One region of the Azospirillum himalayense genome, then DNA from elsewhere that is predicted to be linked to it. Evidence: predicted binding sites of a transcription regulator. Region 1 holds the regulator's gene; each other region holds the start of a gene.
The links. The regulator PhoB, encoded in region 1, activates phosphate uptake and scavenging genes when phosphate is short. The targets are predictions, from matches to a motif close to TNTCATAAAACTGTCA.
Positions count from the first base shown of each region.

Region 2: a site for PhoB is predicted at 2,320-2,335, ahead of ACFPMG_RS34930 (DUF47 domain-containing protein). Genes of this name have one in related genera too.
Region 3: a site for PhoB is predicted at 2,156-2,171, ahead of ACFPMG_RS02805 (RNA degradosome polyphosphate kinase). Genes of this name have one in related genera too.
Region 4: a site for PhoB is predicted at 3,857-3,872, ahead of ACFPMG_RS09230 (diacylglycerol/lipid kinase family protein). Genes of this name have one in related genera too.

Region 1 covers NZ_JBHSLC010000087.1:309,155-314,561, reverse strand. The annotation lists gene ACFPMG_RS26565 (DsrE family protein) at 8-445, shown strand; gene ACFPMG_RS26560 (hypothetical protein) at 451-717, shown strand; gene ACFPMG_RS26555 (calcium-binding protein) at 1,034-2,269, shown strand; gene phoB (phosphate regulon transcriptional regulator PhoB) at 2,394-3,098, opposite strand; gene phoU (phosphate signaling complex protein PhoU) at 3,130-3,930, opposite strand; gene pstB (phosphate ABC transporter ATP-binding protein PstB) at 3,990-4,775, opposite strand; gene pstA (phosphate ABC transporter permease PstA) at 4,813-5,407, opposite strand, start outside.
Region 2 covers NZ_JBHSLC010000122.1:141,898-147,304, reverse strand. The annotation lists tRNA gene ACFPMG_RS34940 (tRNA-Gly) at 345-419, shown strand; gene ACFPMG_RS34935 (inorganic phosphate transporter) at 550-1,557, opposite strand; gene ACFPMG_RS34930 (DUF47 domain-containing protein) at 1,562-2,215, opposite strand; gene ACFPMG_RS34925 (NUDIX hydrolase) at 2,453-3,499, shown strand; gene rraA (ribonuclease E activity regulator RraA) at 3,558-4,055, shown strand; gene ACFPMG_RS34915 (hypothetical protein) at 4,134-4,424, opposite strand; gene ACFPMG_RS34910 (DUF2023 family protein) at 4,548-4,964, opposite strand; gene fldA (flavodoxin FldA) at 4,943-5,407, opposite strand, start outside.
Region 3 covers NZ_JBHSLC010000004.1:169,353-174,759, reverse strand. The annotation lists gene ACFPMG_RS02815 (CYTH and CHAD domain-containing protein) at 1-1,465, opposite strand, end outside; gene ACFPMG_RS02810 (SixA phosphatase family protein) at 1,537-2,055, opposite strand; gene ACFPMG_RS02805 (RNA degradosome polyphosphate kinase) at 2,272-4,419, shown strand; gene ACFPMG_RS02800 (Ppx/GppA phosphatase family protein) at 4,439-5,407, shown strand, end outside.
Region 4 covers NZ_JBHSLC010000011.1:83,226-88,632, reverse strand. The annotation lists gene ACFPMG_RS09250 (3-deoxy-D-manno-octulosonic acid transferase) at 1-164, opposite strand, end outside; gene ACFPMG_RS09245 (methyl-accepting chemotaxis protein) at 451-1,806, shown strand; gene ACFPMG_RS09240 (glycosyltransferase family 4 protein) at 1,856-2,854, opposite strand; gene ACFPMG_RS09235 (UDP-2,3-diacylglucosamine diphosphatase) at 2,851-3,702, opposite strand; gene ACFPMG_RS09230 (diacylglycerol/lipid kinase family protein) at 3,898-4,851, shown strand; gene ACFPMG_RS09225 (hypothetical protein) at 4,961-5,407, shown strand, end outside.

The DNA.
Region 1 (5,407 bases):
CTGACCCATGGAAGGTCCCGAGTCCCTGTCCATCGTCCTGTTCGCGGGCGGTTTCGACCGGGTTCACTACGCCTTGGTGATGGCGAGCGCGGCGGCGGCGACCAACCGCAAGGTCACGCTGTTCTTCACCGGCCGCGCGCTGAACACGCTGCTGGCCGAGGGTGCGGACGGCACGCCGGGCTGGCACCGGCTGGACCCCGCCGACGACGGCAGCCGACCGGCGGAGCGCGACGCCGCCTTCACCGCCAACGGGCTGGCCGGCTTCGAGGAACTGCTGGAAGCCTGCGTGATGCTGAAGGTCACGGTCATGGCCTGCGAGATGGGGCTGCGCGCGCTCGGCCTGCCGGCCGGCGTCCCTCTGCGCCCCGACGTGCCAGTGAAGACCGGCGGAGTCGTCACCTTCCTGAACGACGCGCCGAAGACCGGCGCGATCCTGTTCGTGTGAGCGCGATGACCGACGACCACAATTTGGTGATCGAGTACGCGAACCGCTTCGAGGCGATCGCCGCGGAGGGTTTCGAGGGCCGGCCCTACCGGGATGCGCTGGTTCATCTGGCGCAGCATGTGACGGCGCATCCCGGTCTCGCCCCGCGGGTGGCACACGCCCTGCGCGTGATGATCGGCTTCATCGAGGACAGCGACCGGGCGAAGCGCTTCGGTCCGAAGGTGGCGATTCTGCAGGAGGCGGTGGGGTTGCTGGAGGAGCGGCAGGGCTGAAGCGTTTCGGGGCCAAGTCCGGGATTGCCCCCTCTTCAAGGTCGGGCTCAACGTCGAAACCGATCTCGCATCACGACCGGCCGTGGCTGGACGCCGATCCATACGGAAGAATTACTCCGGCCCGTGGGACTCGCACTTTTCCGTGTTCGACTTCCTGAAATTGCCTGTAAATCCTCTTCGCTTAGAAAACAACAGGGCGAGGAGGACGGCCGTGGTTGCTTATACATCAATTTACGGAGAAGTTCTCGAAAGAACACCCTGGGAAGGTCGGAACATCGTGCTTCTTACACAGTCGCCTGATCTAGAAATCAATGTGATGCAGAGCATCGTCTCCAAGCTGGACGAAAGCTACGATTTCTACACGCGCATCACAGGACGGGAACCGAACCCATATTTCACCTACAACGGCAAGGCCACGATCGCCGAAGTACAGGACACCTGCGGTGCGGGCTGCGGCTTTCTCGGCTTCACCGGCATCGAAATCATGCCGGAATATTTCAACATCCTCTACACCGGGGTGCGCGACGCTGGCCTCTACGATCAAGTGCTCTTCTACGAACTTGGCCGGAATTTCTGGTTCTACGACCAGCCGCTCCAGGGACTGCCGCCCTTCACCACCGGCTTTGCCATTGAGAACCGCTTTCTCTCCATGGACGCTGCCGGCGTCGACGGAACCACCTTTAACGGGCTCGAATGGAACCAGCTGGTCACATACATCCAGCAGGACATGGCCCAGCTCTATTTCTCCAATGGCGACCTGAATTGGCGCAACACCCTGGCCACCGACACCGGTCCCCAGAACCCCTACAACTTCAGCGGGGCCGACCTCGCCGGCTCCCTGCTCCACCGTCTCTACGAGGACTTCGGCGAAGACAACTACGCCCGCTTCTGGCAGAGCCTGATCACCAAGGATGCGGCGACTACTCCGGAACAGGCCCGCGCCAACTTTCTGGCTGCGGCCAAGGATGCCACAGGCGTCGATTACAGCTGGCTGTTCAAGGAAGGTTGGCAGTTCAAGACCGGCACCGGAAACGCCGAAACCTTGCGCTCGGACGCCAGAAAGGGGAACTCCGCGATCCTCGGCTTTGGTGGGAACGACACCCTGCTGGGGTCGCACAATGCCGAGCTGATGGTCGGCGGACTCGGAAACGACACTCTGTACGGCAATCGCGGAGACGACACCCTGCTCGGCAGCGTTGGCGACGACTGGATTCAGGGCGGCGATGGCACCGACCTGCTCGCCGGCGGCGATGGCAAGGACCGCTTCGTCTTCCAGAGCACGCGGGACGCCGGCAACGGCTCCCAGCGTGACACCATCCTGGATTTCTCGACAGACGACAGCCTCGACCTGCGCGGCATCGACGCCAATACACGCCAGCGCGGCGACCAGGCGTTCACGTTCATCGGCGGCAGCAGCTTCCACCGTCGGGCGGGCGAACTGCGTTGGGCGGGCGGCATGGCGCAGGGGGATGTGAATGGGGACGGACGGGCCGACTTCCAGATCACCCTCCAGGGCCTGGACAAGCTTCTCGGCAAGAACATCATCCTCTGATTCGGCGCCTTCGGGTGCCGCCGGCATGACACCGGCGGCGCCCGAACCCGGCGGCACCCGAACAGTGAACCGCGCCGGGTTTGTCGGAGGCCGGTTCGGGTGGCCAACACCGCCCCTGCGGACGTCAGACCGACTTGCTGTCCAGCGCGTAGCCCGCCGAGCGGACGGTGCGGATCAGATCCATCTCCGTCTCCTCGTTCATCGCCTTGCGCAGACGGCGGATGTGCACGTCCACGGTGCGCGGCTCGACATAGACGTCGTGGCCCCACACCACGTCGAGAAGCTGCTCGCGCGAGAAGACGCGGCCGGGATGCTGCATGAAATGGCGCAGCAGGCGGAACTCGGTCGGCCCCAGATGCACGTCGCGCCCGTTCCGGCGAACCCGGTGGGCCGCCAGATCCATGGTCACGTCGGCGAACTGCAGCGTCTCGTCGGTCATGCCGGGGGCCGAGCGGCGCAGGACGGCGCGCATGCGGGCGACCAGCTCGGTCGGGGAGAAGGGCTTGGTGATGTAGTCGTCGGCGCCGGAATTCAGGCCGCGCACGCGGTCCGCCTCCTCGCCGCGGGCGGTCAGCATGATGATCGGGATGTCGCGCATCTTGCTGTTGCGGCGCATCTGGCGGCAGACCTCCAGCCCCGACATCAGCGGCAGCATCCAGTCGAGCAGGACGATGTTCGGCGTCTGCTCCCCGGCCAGCAGAAGGGCTTCCTCGCCGTCGGTGGCGGCGTTCACGCGGAAGCCTTCCTTCTCCAGATTGTACTTCAGCAGCGTCACGATGTCGGCTTCGTCCTCGACGACGAGGACGAGCGGCTTCAGCGCCGAATTCATGCTTGTCCCGCTCCCACTGCGCGTCTCGCCGTCACGCGGCATGTCCCGCTCCATCGTTATCCGGGCCACCGTCCCGCGGCAATCCCTGTTCCATCGCCTCCGTGGCCGCATCCATGACCGAACCGTCCGGCTCGACCACGGCGAAGCTGCTGCCGTCGTTCTTCGGGCGCGCGGCGCGCAGCGTCGTGCCGACCACCAGATAATGGATGGTCTCGGCGATGTTGGTGGCGTGGTCGCCGATCCGCTCCAGGTTCTTCGCCATGAACAGCAGGTGCGTGCAGGGCGTGATGTTGCGCGGGTCCTCCATCATGTAGGTCAGGACTTCGCGGAACAGGCTGGTGTAGAGGTCGTCCAGCTCCTCGTCGCGTTCCCAGGCGGCGATGGCGCGCCGGACGTCGCGCTCGATGTAGGCGTCCAGCACGTCCTTCATGATCGACTCGACCAGCCGCCCCATGCGCGGGATGGCCGCCGCCGGGCGCACCACCGGCACCTGGGCCAGCGCCAGCGAGCGCTTGGCGATGTTGGAGGCGTAGTCGCCGATCCGCTCCAGGTCCGACGCGATCTTCAGCGCCGACACGATCTCGCGCAGGTCCTGGGCCAGCGGCTGGCGGAGGGCGAGCAGGCGCACGGCCTCGGCGTCGATGTCGCGCTCGTAGGCGTCGATGCGCCGGTCGGCCTGCATGACCTGGGCGGCCAGCGCGACGTCGCGGCGGGCCACCGCCTTCACGGCGGCGTCCACCTGCGCTTCGGCGACGCCGCCCATCTGGGTGATCAGATTGGACAGGCGCTCAAGTTCGTGCGCGAAGGAGCGCACGATGTGTTCGGTGCTCATGCTTCACGTCCTTCGCTGATGGAAAGGATGCGGCGAGGCCGGGGATCAGAGGCCGGGGATCAGCCGTAGCGGCCGGTGATGTAGCCCTGGGTGCGCTCGTCCCGCGGGTTGGTGAAGATTTCCTCGGTGTCGTCGCACTCCACCATGTCGCCCAGATGGAAGAAGGCGGTCTTCTGGGAGACGCGGGCCGCCTGCTGCATGTTGTGGGTCACGATGACGATCGTGTAGTTCTCGCGCAGCTCGTCGATCAGCTCCTCGATGTGGGCCGTCGCGATGGGGTCGAGCGCCGAGCAGGGCTCGTCCATCAGGATCACCTCGGGGCTGACGGCGATGGCGCGGGCGATGCACAGGCGCTGCTGCTGGCCGCCGGACAGGCCGGTGCCCGGCTCGCGCAGGCGGTCCTTCACCTCGTTCCACAGGCCGGCGCGCTTCAGCGAGGTCTGGACGATCTCGTCCATCTCGTCGCGGTGGCTGGCGATGCCGTGGATGCGCGGGCCGTAGGCGATGTTGTCGTAGATCGACTTCGGGAAGGGATTCGGCTTCTGGAAGACCATGCCGACGCGGGCGCGGAGCTGCACGGCGTCGATCGACTTGCCGTAGACATCCTCGCCGTCGAGCGCGATCAGCCCCTCGACGCGGCAGTTTTCGATGGTGTCGTTCATGCGGTTCAGGCAGCGCAGGAACGTCGACTTGCCGCAGCCGGACGGGCCGATCAGCGCCATCACGCGGTTTTCCTGGATCTCCAGGTTGATGCCCTTGAGCGCCTGTTTGGCCCCGTAGAACACCTTGACGTCACGGGCGACCATCTTGGTGCCGTGGATGCCGGCGGCGGGACGCGAAGCCATGGCCGTGGCCGGGATGTGGGTCTGGACGCTCATGGGGTTACCAACGCCTCTCGAATTTCTTGCGCAGGAAGACGGCCAGGCCGTTCATCAGGATGAGGAAGGCGAGCAGGATCAGGATCGCCGCGGAGGTGCGCTCCGTGAAGGCCCGCTCGGGGCTGTCCGCCCACATGTAGATCTGCACCGGGATGGCCGTGGCGCTGTCGGTCAGGCCGCCCGGGATGTCCACGATGAAGGCCACCATGCCGATCATCAGCAGCGGGGCCGTCTCGCCCAGCGCGCGGGCCATGCCGATGATGGTGCCGGTCAGGATGCCCGGCAGGGCCAGCGGCAGGACATGGTGCGTCACCGTCTGCAACGGCGAGGCGCCGACGCCCAACGCCGCTTCGCGGATCGACGGCGGCACCGCCTTCAGGGCGACGCGCGAGGCGATGATGATGACCGGCAGGGTCATCAGCGCCATCACCAGACCACCGACCAGCGGCGCGGAGCGCGGCAGCCCGAAGAAGCCGAGGAACACCGCCAGACCGAGCAGGCCGAAGATGATCGACGGCACCGCGGCGAGGTTGTTGATGTTGACCTCGATCAGGTCGGTCCAGCGGTTCTTCGGCGCGAACTCCTCCAGATAGACCGCG
Region 2 (5,407 bases), on a different contig from region 1:
CACGACGCCTCCCGAGGCGCCGTCATGGGCATCGGTTGCGGTCCGCCCAAATCCATGTCCGTTCCGGCCATCGAAGCCCCCCTGCGGAGCGTCATCGGCATGTTAGAGGAAACAAATTCAAATGCGCAGACATTCAAAACAACGGATTGGCAATTTTGTTCTGAACGAGGCAGCCTAACATATGTTGGTATGCTTTCTCATGCAATCCGCAAGCGGCGGCCCGTCCCGCCCTGCATTCCGGCCGTGTCGAGGCGTCTCCACCGCAAGGATTGGTGTCGTGTGAAAAAATAGGCTTGCCTTGGCCGTCGCCGGGGCGTATACGGGCGCTCCTCCGCTGGAGCGGCGCGGGCGTAGCTCAGGGGTAGAGCACAACCTTGCCAAGGTTGGGGTCGAGGGTTCGAATCCCTTCGCCCGCTCCATTACACAGCGCGGATGGTACGAAAAAGGGCGGCCTCGGGCCGCCCTTTTCGCGTTCTGCGCTTCATTGCCGGGTGGGTCGGTGGCGGGCCGTTCGGCCCGCCGTGCCGCGCTCCGGCCCCGCCGGGCCTGTCACCACAGCGCCAGCGACAGCTCGTAGAAGAGCGCGCCGACGATGGCGGTCGCCGGCAGGGTGATGACCCAGGCCATGACGATGCCCTGCGCCAGCCCCCAGCGCACCGCGCTGGTGCGGCGGGCGGCGCCGACGCCGATGATCGCGCCTGTGATGGTGTGGGTCGTGCTGACCGGCACGCCGAGCCACGTCGCGACGAACAGCGTGATGGCGCCGCCCGTCTCCGCGCAGGAGCCCTGGACCGGCTTCAGGTCGGTGAGCTTGGACCCCATCGTCTTGACGATCCGCCAGCCGCCGAACAGCGTGCCCAGCCCCATCGCGGCCTGACAGGTGATGACCACCCAGAAGGGCACGTGGAAGGTTTCCCCCAGCATGCCTTGGGAATAGAGCAGGACGGCGATGATCCCCATGGTCTTCTGCGCGTCGTTGCCGCCGTGTCCCAGGCTGTAGAGCGCGGCGGAGCCGATCTGGATGTGGCGGAACAGCCGGTCGACCGCGAAGGGCGTGCTGCGCCGGAACAGCCAGGACACCGCCACGATCATGACGCTGGCCAGCAGGAAGCCGACCACCGGCGAGACGACGATGGCCGCGGCGGTCTTCGCCAGACCGGACACCACCACGGCGTCCAGTCCCGCCTTCGCCACGCCCGCCCCGACGAGGCCGCCGATCAGCGCGTGGGACGAACTGGACGGGATGCCCAGCCACCAGGTGAAGACGTTCCAGACGATGGCGCCCATCAGCGCGCCGAAGATGACGTGCGGGTCGACCACCCCCGCTCCGACGATGCCGGTGCCGATGGTGGTCGCCACATGCAGCCCGAAGAACAGGAAGGCAATGAAGTTGAAGAAGGCGGCCATCGCGACGGCGGTCCGCGGCTTCAGCACGCGGGTGGAGACGACCGTTGCGATGGAGTTGGCCGCGTCGTGCAGCCCGTTGAGGAAATCGAAGAGGAGGGCGACGCCGATCAGCCCGATGAGGATGGGCAGGGCGAGGGAAGCGGCTTCCATGGGATCAGACCTGTTCGACGATGATGCCGTCGATGGTGTCGGCCACGTCCTCGCAGGCATCGAGCACGCGTTCCAGCAGCTCGATGATCTCGCGTTGAAGGGCGTGGCGATGGGTGATGGGGGCGTCGAGCCCGCCGCTCTCGTCGCGCAGCCGGTGCTTGGCTTCGCGCAGGAGCCGGTCGCCTTCGCTCTCGATCCGCGAGACCTCGGCGGTCATCGCGTGGAGTTGCTCGACGTGTTTGGGGATGTCGCGGAGCAGGGGAATGCCCGCGCTCAGCCGGGCGGTGCAGCGCACGATGGCGTCGGCCTGGGCGTGCATTTCCGGCGTGTAGTCGATGAAGCCCGCCTCCACGAGGTGACGCGCGGTCTCCTCGATGAGGTTGAGAACGTCGTCCATCCGCTTGCCGAGTTCCTGGATGTCCGAACGGTCAAAGGGCACGATGAAGGTGCGGTGGACGGCGAGCTGGATGTTCCTTTCGATGGCGTCGGCCTCGCTTTCGACCCGGCGGATGGTTTGGAACCGCTCCTCCAGGTCCTGGCCGCTGGCCATCATCGCCCGCAGCGCTTCCGCGCCCGTCGCGACGGTCCGGGCGTGGTCGGCGAACAGGTCGAAAAACCGTTCTTCGCGCGGCATCAGGGCCCGGAACAAATTCAGCATGCGTGGTTCTCCAACTTACGCCGGCCTGCAGTGCTGGAGAACCCGCACGGACGCGTGCGAGCCTCAGCGTCGCGGCTGGTGTAACATCCCCGGCGCCCGTGGGGAGTCACAAAAGTGTCATGCCGGGCCGGCTTGCGGCGAGATTTCACGGGGGTGCCCGGCGGAAAGACCGGTGATTTGCCGCGGCGGGCCGCTTATCCTGCCGCCCACGGATCGGCAAGGGGAGGCGGACGGCGCGTGGAGGGGGAAACACGAATCGGCCAGAACACACAGATCGGGCTTACGGCGGCCATCGTTTCGGTGGGCGTGTCCCCGGCGAACGGCGCCGAGCCGCGCGTGGTGACCGTGCGCAGCGGCTTCGAGATCCCCGAATCGCACCGCCGCGGCGACGAGCCGCCACCCCACCGCGACGCCCTGCCGGGCGCCCCCTTCGATCCCGAACGCTTCCGCACGCTTCAGGACGGCCTGCGCGCGGTGGCGGAGGACGCGGCCGGGCTGACCCTGCGCTATGTGGAGCAGCTCTACAGCTTCGGCGACCGCTACCGCGACCCTCATGAGTTGTTCGGCGGCCCGCGCTCGCTGGTGGTCGGCTATCTGGCCTTGCTGCGCGAGGCGCCGCTGCGCATCGACGGGGCGGAGTGGCGCGGCCTGTACGAGTTCTTTCCTTGGGAGGACTGGCGCGATTCGCCGCCGGCGCTGCTCGATTCGGTGATCCGCCCGGCGCTGGCCCGCTGGGTTGCCGCGGCGCCGGACGAGCCCGCCCGCGCCCGCCGCGGCGAGCGCGCCCGCATGGCCTTTGCCCTGGACGGCGGGGAGTGGGACTCCGAACGGGTGCTGGAGCGCTACGAACTGCTCTACGAGGCCGGGCTGGTGGTGGAGGCGTTCCGCGACCACGACCTGGCCCGCCGGGCGGGGGTGGAGGAGCGCACAGTGAGGCTGGAGATGCCCCGCGCGCTGGGCCGCCCGATGGCCCGCGACGGCCGCCGCGTTCTGGCGACGGCGCTGGAGCGGCTGCGCGGCAAGCTGAAGTACCGCCCCATCGTGTTCGAATTGCTGCCCCCGACCTTCACCCTGCACCAGCTTCAGCAGGTGGTGGAGGCGCTGTCCGGCGAGCGGCTGCACAAGCAGAATTTCCGGCGCCTGATGATCTCCGGCGGGCTGGTGGAGCCGACCGGCCAGTATGAGAGCCAGACCGGCGGGCGCCCCGCCGAACTCTACCGCTTCCGCCGCAGCGCCATCCTGGAGCGCACCAGCACGGGCGCCATCGCCGCCCCGGAGGATTGACCATCGCCGATCTGGGGGTATTCTTCCGCCAATACCTAAAGAAGGGGAGCGAAAGCGCATGACCGACTTTGACAGCACCTGCGACCTCTACGACCGGTTCGAGAAGACCGCCCGCGTCGCCGACCCCGTCTTCCGTGATTTCGGCCGGCGTTGCAAATTCAGCGGCGCCGCGGTGACCGTGAAGTGCTTCGAGGACAATTCCCGCGTCAAGGAGGTGCTGGGCACGCCGGGTCGGGGCAAGGTGCTGGTGGTGGACGGCGGCGGCAGCCTGCGCGCCGCCCTGATGGGCGACCTGATCGCCAAGGACGCGGTGAAGAACGGCTGGGAGGGCGTGGTCATCCACGGCTGCGTCCGTGACGCCGCGGTGCTCGCCACGCTGGACCTGGGCATCAAGGCGCTGGCGGCGATCCCGCGCAAGACCGTCCGCAACGGCGAGGGCCAGACGGGCCTGCCGGTGACTCTGGCCGGCATCCGCATCACGCCCGGCGATCTGGTCTTCGCCGACGAGGACGGCGTGCTGGTGCTGACTCCGGAGGAGTTCGGCGCGACCGCGTGACTTGGCGGCTCGGAATCCCTCCCCTACGAAGTGGGGGAGGGTTGGGTGGGGGCACCAGCGACGGCGCCCCGTCACATCTCAGCCCGCGACCTTCTCCCACCCCATCTTCTGGTACCGGTATTCCAGGATCGTCGGCGCCGCGCAGGCGTAGCCGACCCAGACGCCCAGCGTCATCAGGGCGCCGACCGGCCACAGCGGGATGGAGATGAGGATCAGGGCCGCGTGAATTGCGGCGTGCAGCCACTCGGCCTTTTTTGCGAAGTAGACGGGTCCGAGCAGAAAGGCCCAGAGAATCTCGCGGTTGGTCACCGCCTCCCGCTGGCCGTTCGTGGGATTCTCGAACATCATCCCGGACGGAGCCGCCGCCATCCCTGCCTCCCCTTGGTTGTTTTCCATTCTATTTGGGGAAGCAGTCTGGACGGCGGCGGCCCGGCCTGTCGAGACCGAAACGGCCTTTTTCCGGATGGTGGAGACGGTGCCCTGACGGATGGATCAGGACACCGCCCCGTCCCGCCCGGCCCCCTCCCTTCCGGCTTGGGCCATGGCCAGGAAGCGCCGGCACTGCTGCTCGCGGTCGTAGCCGAGCAGGGTGCCGAGGATGAAGTCCTCCTCCGGCGTCAGCTGGTTCAGCGGCTTGCGCACCACGCTCCGCACCATCGCGATGCAGGCCGGGTTGCCGAAGAAGACGTTGACCTTGGCCTCGGTCACCGTCTGGACGTGGTAGTCGACGAACCGCTCCGCCAGCTTGCGGGTCACCGTGTCGGCGTCCCGCGTGCTGAGCGTCATCATGACCATGGGCCGGACACCCTTGCTGTACTCGTACAGATGGTGCCCGAGCAGATGGACAGGCATGGCCAACCCATCATGGGCCAACCCATCATGGGGCATCACGCCAGCTGGCTGATCCATGCGGTGATCCGTTTGTCGGTTTGGGAGGACTGGTTGTCCTGGTCGAGCGCCAGCCCGACGAACCGCCCGTCGCGTTCCGCGGTGGAGCCCGAATGCTCGTAGCCGGTGGTGTCGGTGAAGCCGACGACGACCCCGCCCTGCGCCACCACCTGATCGTAGAGCGTGCCCATGGCGTCCACGAAGGACTCCGGGTAGGTCACCTGATCGCCGGTGCCGAACAGGGCGACCTTCTTGCCGTTCAGGTTGGCGGCCTTCAGCGTGCCGAAATTGGCCTCCCAATCGCATTGCAGATCGCCCACCCCGTAGGTCGGCGCGCCGAGGATCAGCAGGTCGCAATTCTCGAAATCCGCGGCGGAGGCGCGGGCGATGTCGACGGTCTTTCCCTGAATCTTCTTCGCGATGCGCGAGGCGACCGACTTGGTCGCGCCGCCGTCGGAGCCATA
Region 3 (5,407 bases), on a different contig from region 1:
GGCCGCGCAGAAGATCGCCGGCCACCGCGGCGTCGTGCTCGGCGTCCAGCGTTGACAACAGGGCGTCGAGCGCGGCGATGAAAGGCACCGTCGCGGTTTCGGCGTAGAGGCCGCGGAAGAACTCCGCCGTGTGGCGCAGCTTGCGCAGGCGGCGGCGCAACCGGTCGCGCGTCGCGGCGTCGGCGCCGTCCAGGTCGCGGCCCGCCTTCAGCGTCCCCGCCTTCAATGCCTTGGCGTGCTGGGCGGCCAGCCAGGGGCCGGACAGCTCGGCCATCGGGCGGTCGAGCTGGGCGCGGACCTCCGGCGCGGCGCCGGACTGCCACGCCCCGTCCTCCAGCCAGGCGCCGAGCGCCAGGATCAGCCCGGTGCAGCGCGGCGACTGGATCGCCTCCACCGCGGCCAGCGCGGGCGCCCGCCGGGCCTCCCGCACCGCGGCGGTCAGCGCGGCGATTGCGTCGGCGGGGGCCTTCCCCGTCGCCGCGAAGGGCGCGATTCCGTGGGACAGCAGCACGTCCCAATCGCGCGCCGGGCCAAGCTGGCGGGAGAACCAGCGGATGTCGTTTCCGGCGCGGCAGGCGTCCGGCACCCCGGCCAGGGGGCGGAACAGGCGGATGGCGGTGCGCAGGCGGCGCAGCGCGACGCGCATCTGGTGCAGCCCCTCCACATCGCCGCCGGCCAGGGCGCAGGCCTCGTTGGCGAGCAGCAGGCGCAGGCCGTGCCGCACGATGTGGCGATAGGCCTCGGCCACCGTGGTGACCGGGGTCAGGCCCAGCGGTTCCGGCAGGACGGGGGAGGGCAGGCGTCCGGTGACGAGGCGGTCGCCGATCTCCGCCTTGCTCTCCGTCCCGATGCGGACCGGCACGCAACGCTGGAGCGCCAGCGCGAGGTCGAACAGGCGGCCGATGCGGCCCGACTTCAGCTCAAGCTCGACCTCGCTGATCCGGGCGCAGGCGTTGCCGGCGGTGATCTGGCCGTCGTCCACCGCCACTTCGATGGAGGTCAAGGCATCCGGGCGGACGAGCAGGGTGGTGCGCCGGAACTCCGTCGTGAACTGCGGGACCAGCGCCGCCCGCGCGTCCTCCGGCACCAGGGCGGCCACGCCCTCGGCGTCGAGGGGCGTCATGTCGGGGGCGGCCGTGGGGATGGCCCAGTCCCATTTCTTGCGGATGGCCACCGCGGCCGAATCGCCGGGGGTGGCGGCGTTGATGGTCTTCAGCGTCTGGACGAAGCGGTCGCCGTCCTGCCGCACCCGCAGGGCCACGCCCCCCAGGAACAGCCGCCGGTCCGGCGTGTCGTAATAGACGGTGCGCAGGTCGCGGACGGCTGGCGCGCCCTCCGCCTTCTCCTTCAGCGCGGGCAGGTCCGCAACGCGGGACAGATCGCGCGGATCGAGATGGAGCTTCATCTCCACCTCGCGCACGGCGGAGACCGCGGCGGGTGCGGCATTCTGGGGCGCGGAAGACACGGGGGGCGACTCCTGCTCGGTTCCGGGCCTGCTCTGTTCGGGGTTGAAATACCCCAATTGGCAAAGGGGCGTTAAGAGAGTTTCCGCGGCAGGATGAAATCGGCCAGCCGTCCCGCCCCGCTGTCCAGGTCGGCCCAGCGGGCCGCTTCGAACAGAATGACGGCGCAGGCACCGGTCGGGAACTTCTCCGCCAGCGCCGCGCGGTGCCGCTCCTCGCCGCTGCCGGTCAGCTCGCGGGCGAGGTCGTGGAGGTCCGGGTTGTGGGCGACCAGCATCAGCGACGACACGGAGTCGGGCGCGTCGCGCAGCCGTTCCAGAAGGGCCCTGGCGCCGCACAGGTAGAGGCCGCGCTCGCGCTCCATCGGGATGTCCGGCGCGTCCATCACCTCCAGCAGGCGGTCGGCGGTGTCCGCCGCGCGCCGGGCGGTGGAGCACAGCACCAGCCCGATGCGCGCGCCGCGGTCCTTCAATTCGTGGCCGACCAGCCGGGCCGCCTTCCTGCCCCGCGGCGCCAGCGGGCGGTCGTGGTCGTCCAGGGAGGGATCGTCCCACGCGGACTTGCCGTGGCGCATGAGATACAGGGTTTTCATCGAGGCGGTCCCTTCCTGTCCGGATCGCGGTCCGGCGGGATGCGCCGGGGGTGCGACTGTTTTCGCAGCGGTATTATCGTGACGGCAGTATTATGCTGTCTGACCCAAAACCGTAACGTAGTTGGGGTAGGTTGCTTGGCCCGTCGACCGCGGCGGGCGGTCCGGCCCGACCGGACTGTAGCGGCACCACCCATCACGCAAAAGCCCGAGGCTGCTGTGACCGAACTTCAGGACTTGGAAGCGACCTGCATCGAAGCGGACGCGCCGGAGCGCTTCATCAACCGCGAACTGTCGTGGCTGGCCTTCAACCAGCGCGTCCTGGATGAGGCGTCCAACCCGAACCACCCGCTGCTCGAGCGGCTGAGGTTCCTGTCGATCTCGTCCAGCAACCTCGACGAATTCTACATGGTCCGCGTCGCCGGCCTGAAGGGGCAGGTGGCCGCGGGGGTGAAGACCCCCAGCGCCGAGAACCTGACCCCGGCCCAGCAGCTCACCGCGGTGAACCAGCGCATCGTCGAGCTGATGAACGCGCAGCAGACCATGTGGCGCAGCCTGAAGCAGGACCTGCGCGAGGCCGGCATCATGGTGGTCGGCGCCGAGGACCTGACCGAGGGGGAGAAGGACTGGCTGGAGGCCAAGTTCCTCGACGACATTTTCCCGATCCTGACGCCCATCGCCGTGGACCCGGCGCACCCGTTCCCCTTCCTGCCCAACCTGGGCTTCTCGCTGGCGCTGCAACTGCACGAGCCGGTGAAGGGGCGGCACCTCGACGCGCTGGTCCCGCTGCCGGCGCAGCTCGACCGCTTCATCCGCCTGCCGGGGTCGGAGATCCGCTTCATCCAGCTGGAAAAGCTGGTGATGCTGTTCATCGACCGGCTCTTTCCGCCGTTCCAGGTGAAGGCCCATGGCGTCTTCCGCGTCCTGCGCGACAGCGAGATGGAGATCGAGGAGGAGGCGGAGGATCTGGTCCGCACCTTCGAAAGCGCGCTGAAGCGACGCCGCCGCGGCAGCGTCATCCGGCTGGCCACCGACGCCGGCATGGCCGCCGACCTGCGCGAGTTCCTGCGCCACGAGCTGCGCGTCTCGAACGACGACGTGTTCATCCTCGATGGGCTGATCGGCCTGTCGGACACCCGCCAGCTGATCGTCGACGAGCGGCCCGATCTGGTCTTCCGCCCCTTCAACGCCCGCTTCCCGGAGCGCATCCGCGACTTCGGCGGCGACTGCTTCGCGGCCATCCGCGACAAGGACATCGTCGTCCACCATCCGTACGAGAGCTTCGACGTGGTGGTGCAGTTCATCCGGCAGGCGGCGCGCGACCCGCAGGTGGTCGCCATCAAGCAGACGCTCTACCGCACCAGCAAGGACAGCCCGATCGTCGCCGCGCTGATCGAGGCGGCGGAGGCCGGCAAGTCGGTGACCGCGCTGGTCGAGCTGAAGGCCCGCTTCGACGAGGAGGCCAACATCCGCTGGGCGCGCGATCTGGAGCGCGCGGGCGCCCAGGTCGTCTATGGCTTCGTCGATCTGAAGACGCACGCCAAGGTGTCGCTGGTGGTGCGGCGCGAGAACAAGGCGCTGCGCAGCTACGTCCATTTCGGGACGGGCAACTACCATCCGATCACGGCGAAGGTCTACACCGACCTGTCCTTCTTCACCTGCGACCCGGCGCTCTGCCACGACGCGGCGGTGATGTTCAACTACATGACCGGCTACGCCACGCCGAAGCTGTTGGAGAAGATCGCCATCGCCCCGATCACGCTGCGCCAGAAGCTGGGCCAGCTGATCGACGCGGAGGTCGCCAACGCCGCCGCCGGCAAGCCCGCGCACATCTGGGTGAAGCTGAATTCGCTGGTCGATTCGGAGATCATCGACCGGCTCTACAAGGCGTCGCAGAAGGGCGTGCAGATCGACATGGTGATCCGCGGCATCTGCTGCCTGCGCCCCGGCGTCAAGGGCCTGTCGGAGAACATCCGGGTGCGCAGCATTGTCGGGCGCTTCCTGGAGCACGGGCGCGTCATCTGCTTTGCCAACGGCCAGGCGCTGCCCAGCCCGCAGGCCAAGGTCTACATCTCCTCCGCCGACTGGATGACGCGCAATCTGGACCGCCGCATCGAGACGCTGGTGCCCATCGAGAACCCGACGGTGCACGAGCAGGTTTTGGACCAGATCATGGTCGCCAACCTGAAGGACGAGGCGAACACCTGGAAACTCGGCCCGGATGGCGTTTATCATCGGGTGGATGCTGGTCCGGACGCGTTCAGCGCCCATAACTATTTCATGACGAACCCCAGCCTGTCGGGCCGCGGCAGCGCGCTCAGCAGCAAAAAGACGCCGCCGCGGTTGAAGCTGCGTACGGTCATCTGATTGAGGACATCGGTTGCTTATGACGCCGGCGCAGGAACACACGGTTGCCACCAAGGCCGTCGAGAAGGTCGCCGATAGGGGCGAGCGGATCGCGGTCATCGACATCGGGTCCAACTCGATCCGGCTCGTCGTCTATGACGCTCTGAAGCGGTCGCCCCTGCCGGTCTTCAACGAGAAGGTCCTGTGCGGGCTCGGCCGCGGGGTGGAGAAGACCGGCTGCCTGAACCCGGACGGCGTGATCCAGGGCCTGGAGGCCCTGGAGCGCTTCGCTCTGCTGGTCGCCGGCATGCGCGTCGGGCGGCTGGACGTCATCGCCACGGCGGCGGTCCGCGACGCCACGGACGGGGCGGCCTTCATCCAGCGGGTGAAGGACCGCACCGGACTGGACGTCAGCGTCATCAGCGGCGAGGAGGAAGCCCGGCTGTCCGCCATGGGCGTGCTGTCCGGCACCCCCGCCGCCGATGGGCTGGTCGGCGACCTCGGCGGCGGCAGCCTGGAACTGGTGCGGCTGGAGCGCGGCGTGATCGGCGAGCATCTGACGATGCCGCTGGGGCCGTTGCGCCTGATGGAGTTGAACCCCGCCAAGCCGAACGGGCTGGTTCGCGCCATCGACCAGCATCTGGAGAAGCTGGACTGGCTGGCCCAGATGCGCGGGAAGCCCTTCTACCCGGTGGGCGGCGGCTGGCGGGCCCTGGCCAAGCTGCACATGGAGCATGTGAAGCACCCGCTGCACATCATCCATCACTACACGGTGCCCTTCGCCGAGGCGCGGGACTTCGCGGCGCTGATCGCCAAGCAGAGCCGGTCCTCGCTGGAAAAGATGTCCGGTTCCCGCCGCCGCATCGACACGCTGCCCTACGCGGCGCTGGTGTTCGAGCGGCTGCTGCGGATGGTCCAGCCGTCCAGCGTGGTGTTCTCGGCCTTCGGGTTGCGGGAAGGGCATCTGTACGCGCTGCTCGATCCCGAGGCGCAGCGGCAGGACCCGCTG
Region 4 (5,407 bases), on a different contig from region 1:
TGAATCCAGGCGAGCCGTCCGGGCGGTCGCGGGCGCGCGGCCGTGCCGAACCGTTCCCCCCGACGGGCGGAGTCCTCCTTGCCGGCGGCCAGCCGCCGGTCGAGATACAGACGAACCGCCGGCCCGGCGAGGGTCGTCAAGCCGCGGTAGAGTGACTGAAGCATGCGGGTCGAAACGCCATCCAACAAAAACCAACGCGGCCAAGTTTCCCGGCCGCGGTCACCACCACTTTAGCACGGGCGGCTGTGGCAGAGGTAAGGCTTTGCGATAAGGCCCGCCGGAAGGCTGATGGCCGGATGGGAGCGGATCGCATACCAGGGTATGACGATTTTGGGACCTCTTATGATAATTTTGAAGCAATCCGCTGCCATCCTGCTGGCGTAGAAACCTTGGCAACTTCGAGGAAGGCGGGCAATGCGTCGGCCTTCAATATTTCAGGGTGATAACATCATGGCGGGCGTACAGGAACGTGACGGCCAGGAAAACCGGCTCCGGGCCTTCAACATCACCGAAGCGGACATCGCGCGTCTGCGCGCCAACCGGGACTTCGCGCAGCACCGCCTGCCTCATCTGCTGGAGCAATGGCATGGCACCTTCGCCGCTTGGCCGGAAATCCGCGACGCCTTGACCCTGCCGGACGTGCATGCCGCGCGTGTCGCCCACTGGACCCGCGTGGTCTCGGGGGACCTTGGTCCGGGTTTTCTTGAGTCCGCTCACCGACTGGCCAAAGCCTTCTACGACCATGGCGTGCCGGGCTATGCGGTGGCCATCTGCCATCACACGGTGTCCAGCGGCATCGTCCGCGAACTGGGGCTCGACGCGGCGGAAGGGCGCGGATCGCTGTTCGGATCGAGAAAGGCGGCGGAGCGGGCAGCCCTGCGCGACACGCTGGGCCGCGTCGCCTGGCTCGACCTCGAGGTGCTGCTGGAGACCTACGCGGCGGCCGAGAAGGAGAGCAAGCGCGCCATCCTGAACCAGCTCGCCGACAGCCTGGAAGGCAGCGTCCGCGGCATCGCCGACAACACGGTGGCTGCGTCGGACGAGATGAAGGGCAACGCCCAGCGCATGGCCCAGATCGCCGCCGCCACCAACCGGCAGTCGCTCGCCGTCGCCGCCGCCGCCGAGCAGGCGTCCGCCAACGTGCAGACGGTCGCCGCCGCGTCCGAACAGCTCACCAGTTCCATCGCCGAGATCAGCCGGCAGGTCGCCCAGTCGTCGCAGGTCGCCCGCGGCGCGGTGGCCGAGGCGGAGCGGACCAACGCCACGGTGAACGGGCTGGTCGACGCCGCCCAGAAGATCGGCGCTGTGCTTCAACTCATCAACAGCATCGCCGGGCAGACCAACCTGCTGGCCCTGAACGCGACCATCGAGGCGGCCCGCGCCGGGGAGGCCGGCAAGGGCTTCGCCGTGGTCGCGCAGGAGGTCAAGAACCTCGCCAACCAGACGGCCAAGGCGACCGAGGACATCTCCATCCAGATCGCCAGCATCCAGGAGGTCGCGCGCGGCTCCGCCGAGGCGCTGAGCGGGATCGGCACCACCATCGGCAGCATCAACGACATCGTCATCACCGTCGCCGCCGCGGTGGAGCAGCAGACCACCGCCACCCAGGAGATCGTCCGCAACGTTCAGGAGGCGGCCCGCGGAACCCGCAGCGTGACCGACACCATCGGTGCAGTGACCCGTGGCGCGTCGGAGACCGGCAGCCTCGCCGAGGAGGTGCTGGGGTCCGCCGGCAATCTGCATCGCGAGTCCGACCGCCTTCGCGAGAGCGTGAACCTATTCATGCAGCGCATCCGCGCCGCGTGATCGGAATGGGCGGGGACCGGCCGCGTGCCAGCCCCGCTCCATGTCGTTCTCAGGTGAATGGGCGCAGGTTCGCCAGGAACTGCTCGGCGGAGCGCCGCCAGGAGAAGTTCAGGGCATAGTCCCGGCACAGGTCCGGCGGGATGGTCAGGGCGCGTTCGACCGCCCCCTTCAGATCCTCGTCCAGGCAGCCGGCGCCGGAGCCGTCGACCACGTCCAGGGGGCCCGGCACCGGGTAGGCGGCCACCGGCACGCCCGAGGCCAGCGCCTCCAGCAGCACCAGACCGAAGGTGTCGGTGCGCGACGGGAAGACGAAGACGTCCGCCGCGGCGTAATGCTGCGCCAACTCCTCGCCATGGCGGGCGCCGGCCCAATGGACGCCCGGGTATTTCTGCTGAAGTTCCGCACGCGCCGGGCCGTCGCCGACCACCAGCTTGCTGCCCGGCAGGTCGAGCCTCAGGAATTCCTCCAGGTTCTTCTCCACCGCCACGCGCCCGACATAGAGGGCGATGGGGCGGGGCAGCGCCAGGAAGCCCTTGGCGCGGGGCCGGAACAGCTCGGTGTCCACGCCGCGGCTCCAGCGCCGGATGTTGGTGAAGCCGCGGGCGGCGAGGTCGTTCTCGATGGACGGCGTCGCCACCATCACCGCCGAGGACGGCTTGTGGAAGCGCCGCACCACCGCGTAGCTGAGGGCCAGCGGCACCGGCGCCCGGTCGCGCACATATTCGGGAAAGCGCGTGTGGTAGGCGGTGGTGAAGGGCCGGCCGTGGTGGAGGCAGTAACGCCGGGCGGCGAAGCCCAGCGGCCCCTCGGTGGCGATGTGGATGCAGTCGGGGCGCAGCGCGTCGATCATCGCGTTCAGCCGCCGTCCCGCACCCAGCGCCAGCCGGATTTCCGGGTAGGTGGGCATGGGCACGGTGCGGAAGCGGTCGGGGCCGATCACCTCGACGCGGTGGCCCATGGCCTCCAGCTCCGAGCGGACGGTGCCGATGGTGCGCACCACGCCGTTGACCTGGGGGAGCCAGGCGTCGGAGACGATCAGGATGTTCACGCCGCAACCGACTCCTTGGCCGCCTTCTCCTTCACATTCTCCGGCCTCTCCTTGGCCGGAATGCGGGCGGGCAGCGTCGTTGCGGCGCGCCGGCGGATGTCCGCCGCCCAATCGATGATCTCCAGCCGGCCGCAGGGATGCTCGACCAAGGCGGTGCAGGACTCGACCCAGTCGCCGTCGTTGCAATAGAGAATTCCTTTCATGTCGCGGATTTCCGCGGTGTGGATGTGGCCGCAGACGACCCCGTCCACCTTGCGGCGCCGGGCCTCGTCGCCCAGCGCGGTCTCGTAGTTGCCGATGAACTCGACCGCCGTCTTCGTCTTGTGCTTCAGGAAGGCGGACAGCGACCAGTAGGGGAAGCCCAGCTTGCGGCGGGCCCAGTTGAACAGCGTGTTGACCTGGAGCAGGACCACGTAGGCGTTGTCGCCGATGAAGGCCAGCCAGCGGGCGTATTTCACCACCACGTCGAAGCGATCGCCGTGGGTGACCAGAAGCTGCCTCCCATCGGCGGTGACATGGATCATCTCCTCGACCACCTGGACGCCGCCGAACTGCAGGCCGGCGTAATCGCGGGCGGCCTCGTCGTGGTTGCCGGGAATGTAATAGACCTGCACGCCCTTGCGCGCCCGGCGCAGGATCTTCTGCACCACGTCGTTGTGCGCCTGCGGCCAGTACCACGTCTTGCGCAGACGCCAGCCGTCCACGATGTCGCCGACGAGATAGAGGTGGTCGGACTCGTTGTGCTTCAGGAAATCGAGAAGATACTCCGCCTTGCATCCCCGCGTTCCCAGATGGATGTCGGAGATCCAGATGCTGCGGTATCGCTTGACGTCGCGTGATGCGCTCATGCCCCGCTCCATCGCCGTTCCGGCAAGGTTTCGGTGAAACGCTTTCCCTATATCCGCGGGTCATTGCCTTGACAATGTTTTCGAGTGTTCGCATTTGTTGAGGCCGATGATTTTAATAAGACTTCTTATCAGTGCAACAAAGGCGATAAATGACTTTATCAAAACTGAAACAGGATGGTCATATTGGGGGGCGGTATGGCTGACGTGGGCGAATCGGTGCCTGAGGCGTCCGGGCCGGCCGCGGCGACCCGGCGGCGTCTTCTGGTCATCCACAACCCGGTGGCCGGCGCACGCCGGGCGCGCCGTCTGGGTGCGGTGCTGGACCTGCTGGAGCAGCGCCATGGGGCCACGGTGACGCTTCGGGCCACCAGCGGGCGCGGCGACGCGGAGGCGATGGCCCGCGCGGTGGCGCCCGGCGCTTTCGACGCGGTGGTCGCGGCGGGTGGCGACGGCACCATCAACGAGGTGGTCAACGGGCTGGGGGCGCGCGGAGGCGGGGAGACGACGATTCCCTTGGGCATCGTGCCGCTGGGCACCGCCAACGTGCTGGCCCATGAACTGGACCTGCCCCTGGATGCGGAGGGCGTGGCGCGGGTGCTGGCGGAAGGGTGCACGCTGCCCGTGCATCTGGGTGTGGCGAATGGCCGCGCCTTCGCCATGATGGCCGGCGCCGGCCTGGACGCCCGCGTGGTCGAGCGGGTGGACACGCGGCTGAAGCGGCTGATCGGCAAGGGCGCCTATGCGGTGGAAACGCTGGCCCGGATCGCCGCGGGCGGCGGCGGCCCCTACCGCGTGGCGGTGGACGGCGCGGAGCCGGTGGAGGTCGCCTCCGTCATCGTCGCCAAGGGGCATTTCTACGGGGGGCGCTTCGTCTGCGCGCCCGACGCCCGGCTGACCGACCCGCGGCTGCATGTCTGCCTGTTCCCGCGGGCAGGGCGGGGAAACGCCCTGCGCTACCTCTGGGGTGTCACCGCCGGGCGGCTGCCGTGGTTCCCCGATTACCGCGTCCTGCCGGCCCGCCGGGTGGTCATCGACGGGCCGGCGGGGGAGCCCGTGCAGGGCGACGGCGACGTGATCGCCCGTCTGCCGGTGGAGATCGCGCTGGCGCCGTGGGGTCTGCCGGTGCTGGCGCGCTGGGCAGTGTTTTAAGAGTCCGTTAAGGGGTCTCTTGGGAAAATTACTTGGGAACATTCAATAATTACTTCGATCTCTAAGGATCAAGGCCCCGCGGCTCAGGCGGGACCGCAAGGGGGAAGCCATGTCCACGTCGATCAACGCCCTGTTTTCAGCCACCACGGCCAGCAGCACCGCGACCGCCACCAAATGGAAGCCCGCCGTGGGTGCCGCGGAGGCGGAGGGGACCTGGAAGGCGGCCTCCGACGCCGGGTCCTCCGCGGGCTCCGCCGCCCTGGCCGCCCTGAAGGGCGAGGACAGCGTGGAACTCAGCGGTCTGGCGAAGTCGCTGACCGGCGTGGCGGGGAAGGTCTTCGCGTCCATCGGCTCCAAGGGCCGCGCGATGCTGGAGGACTTCGTCAAGTCCGGCAAGATGACCGAGAAGGACGTGGCGCTGGGGCTGCGTCAGATGGCGACCAACGCCGTGAAGGACCGCTTCATCAAGGAGCGGCCCGAGGATGAGGAGGACAAGGCCTGGGCGGAGAAGGTCGGGGTGGCCGAGAAGGCCTTCAAGACCAAGACGGAGCGCATG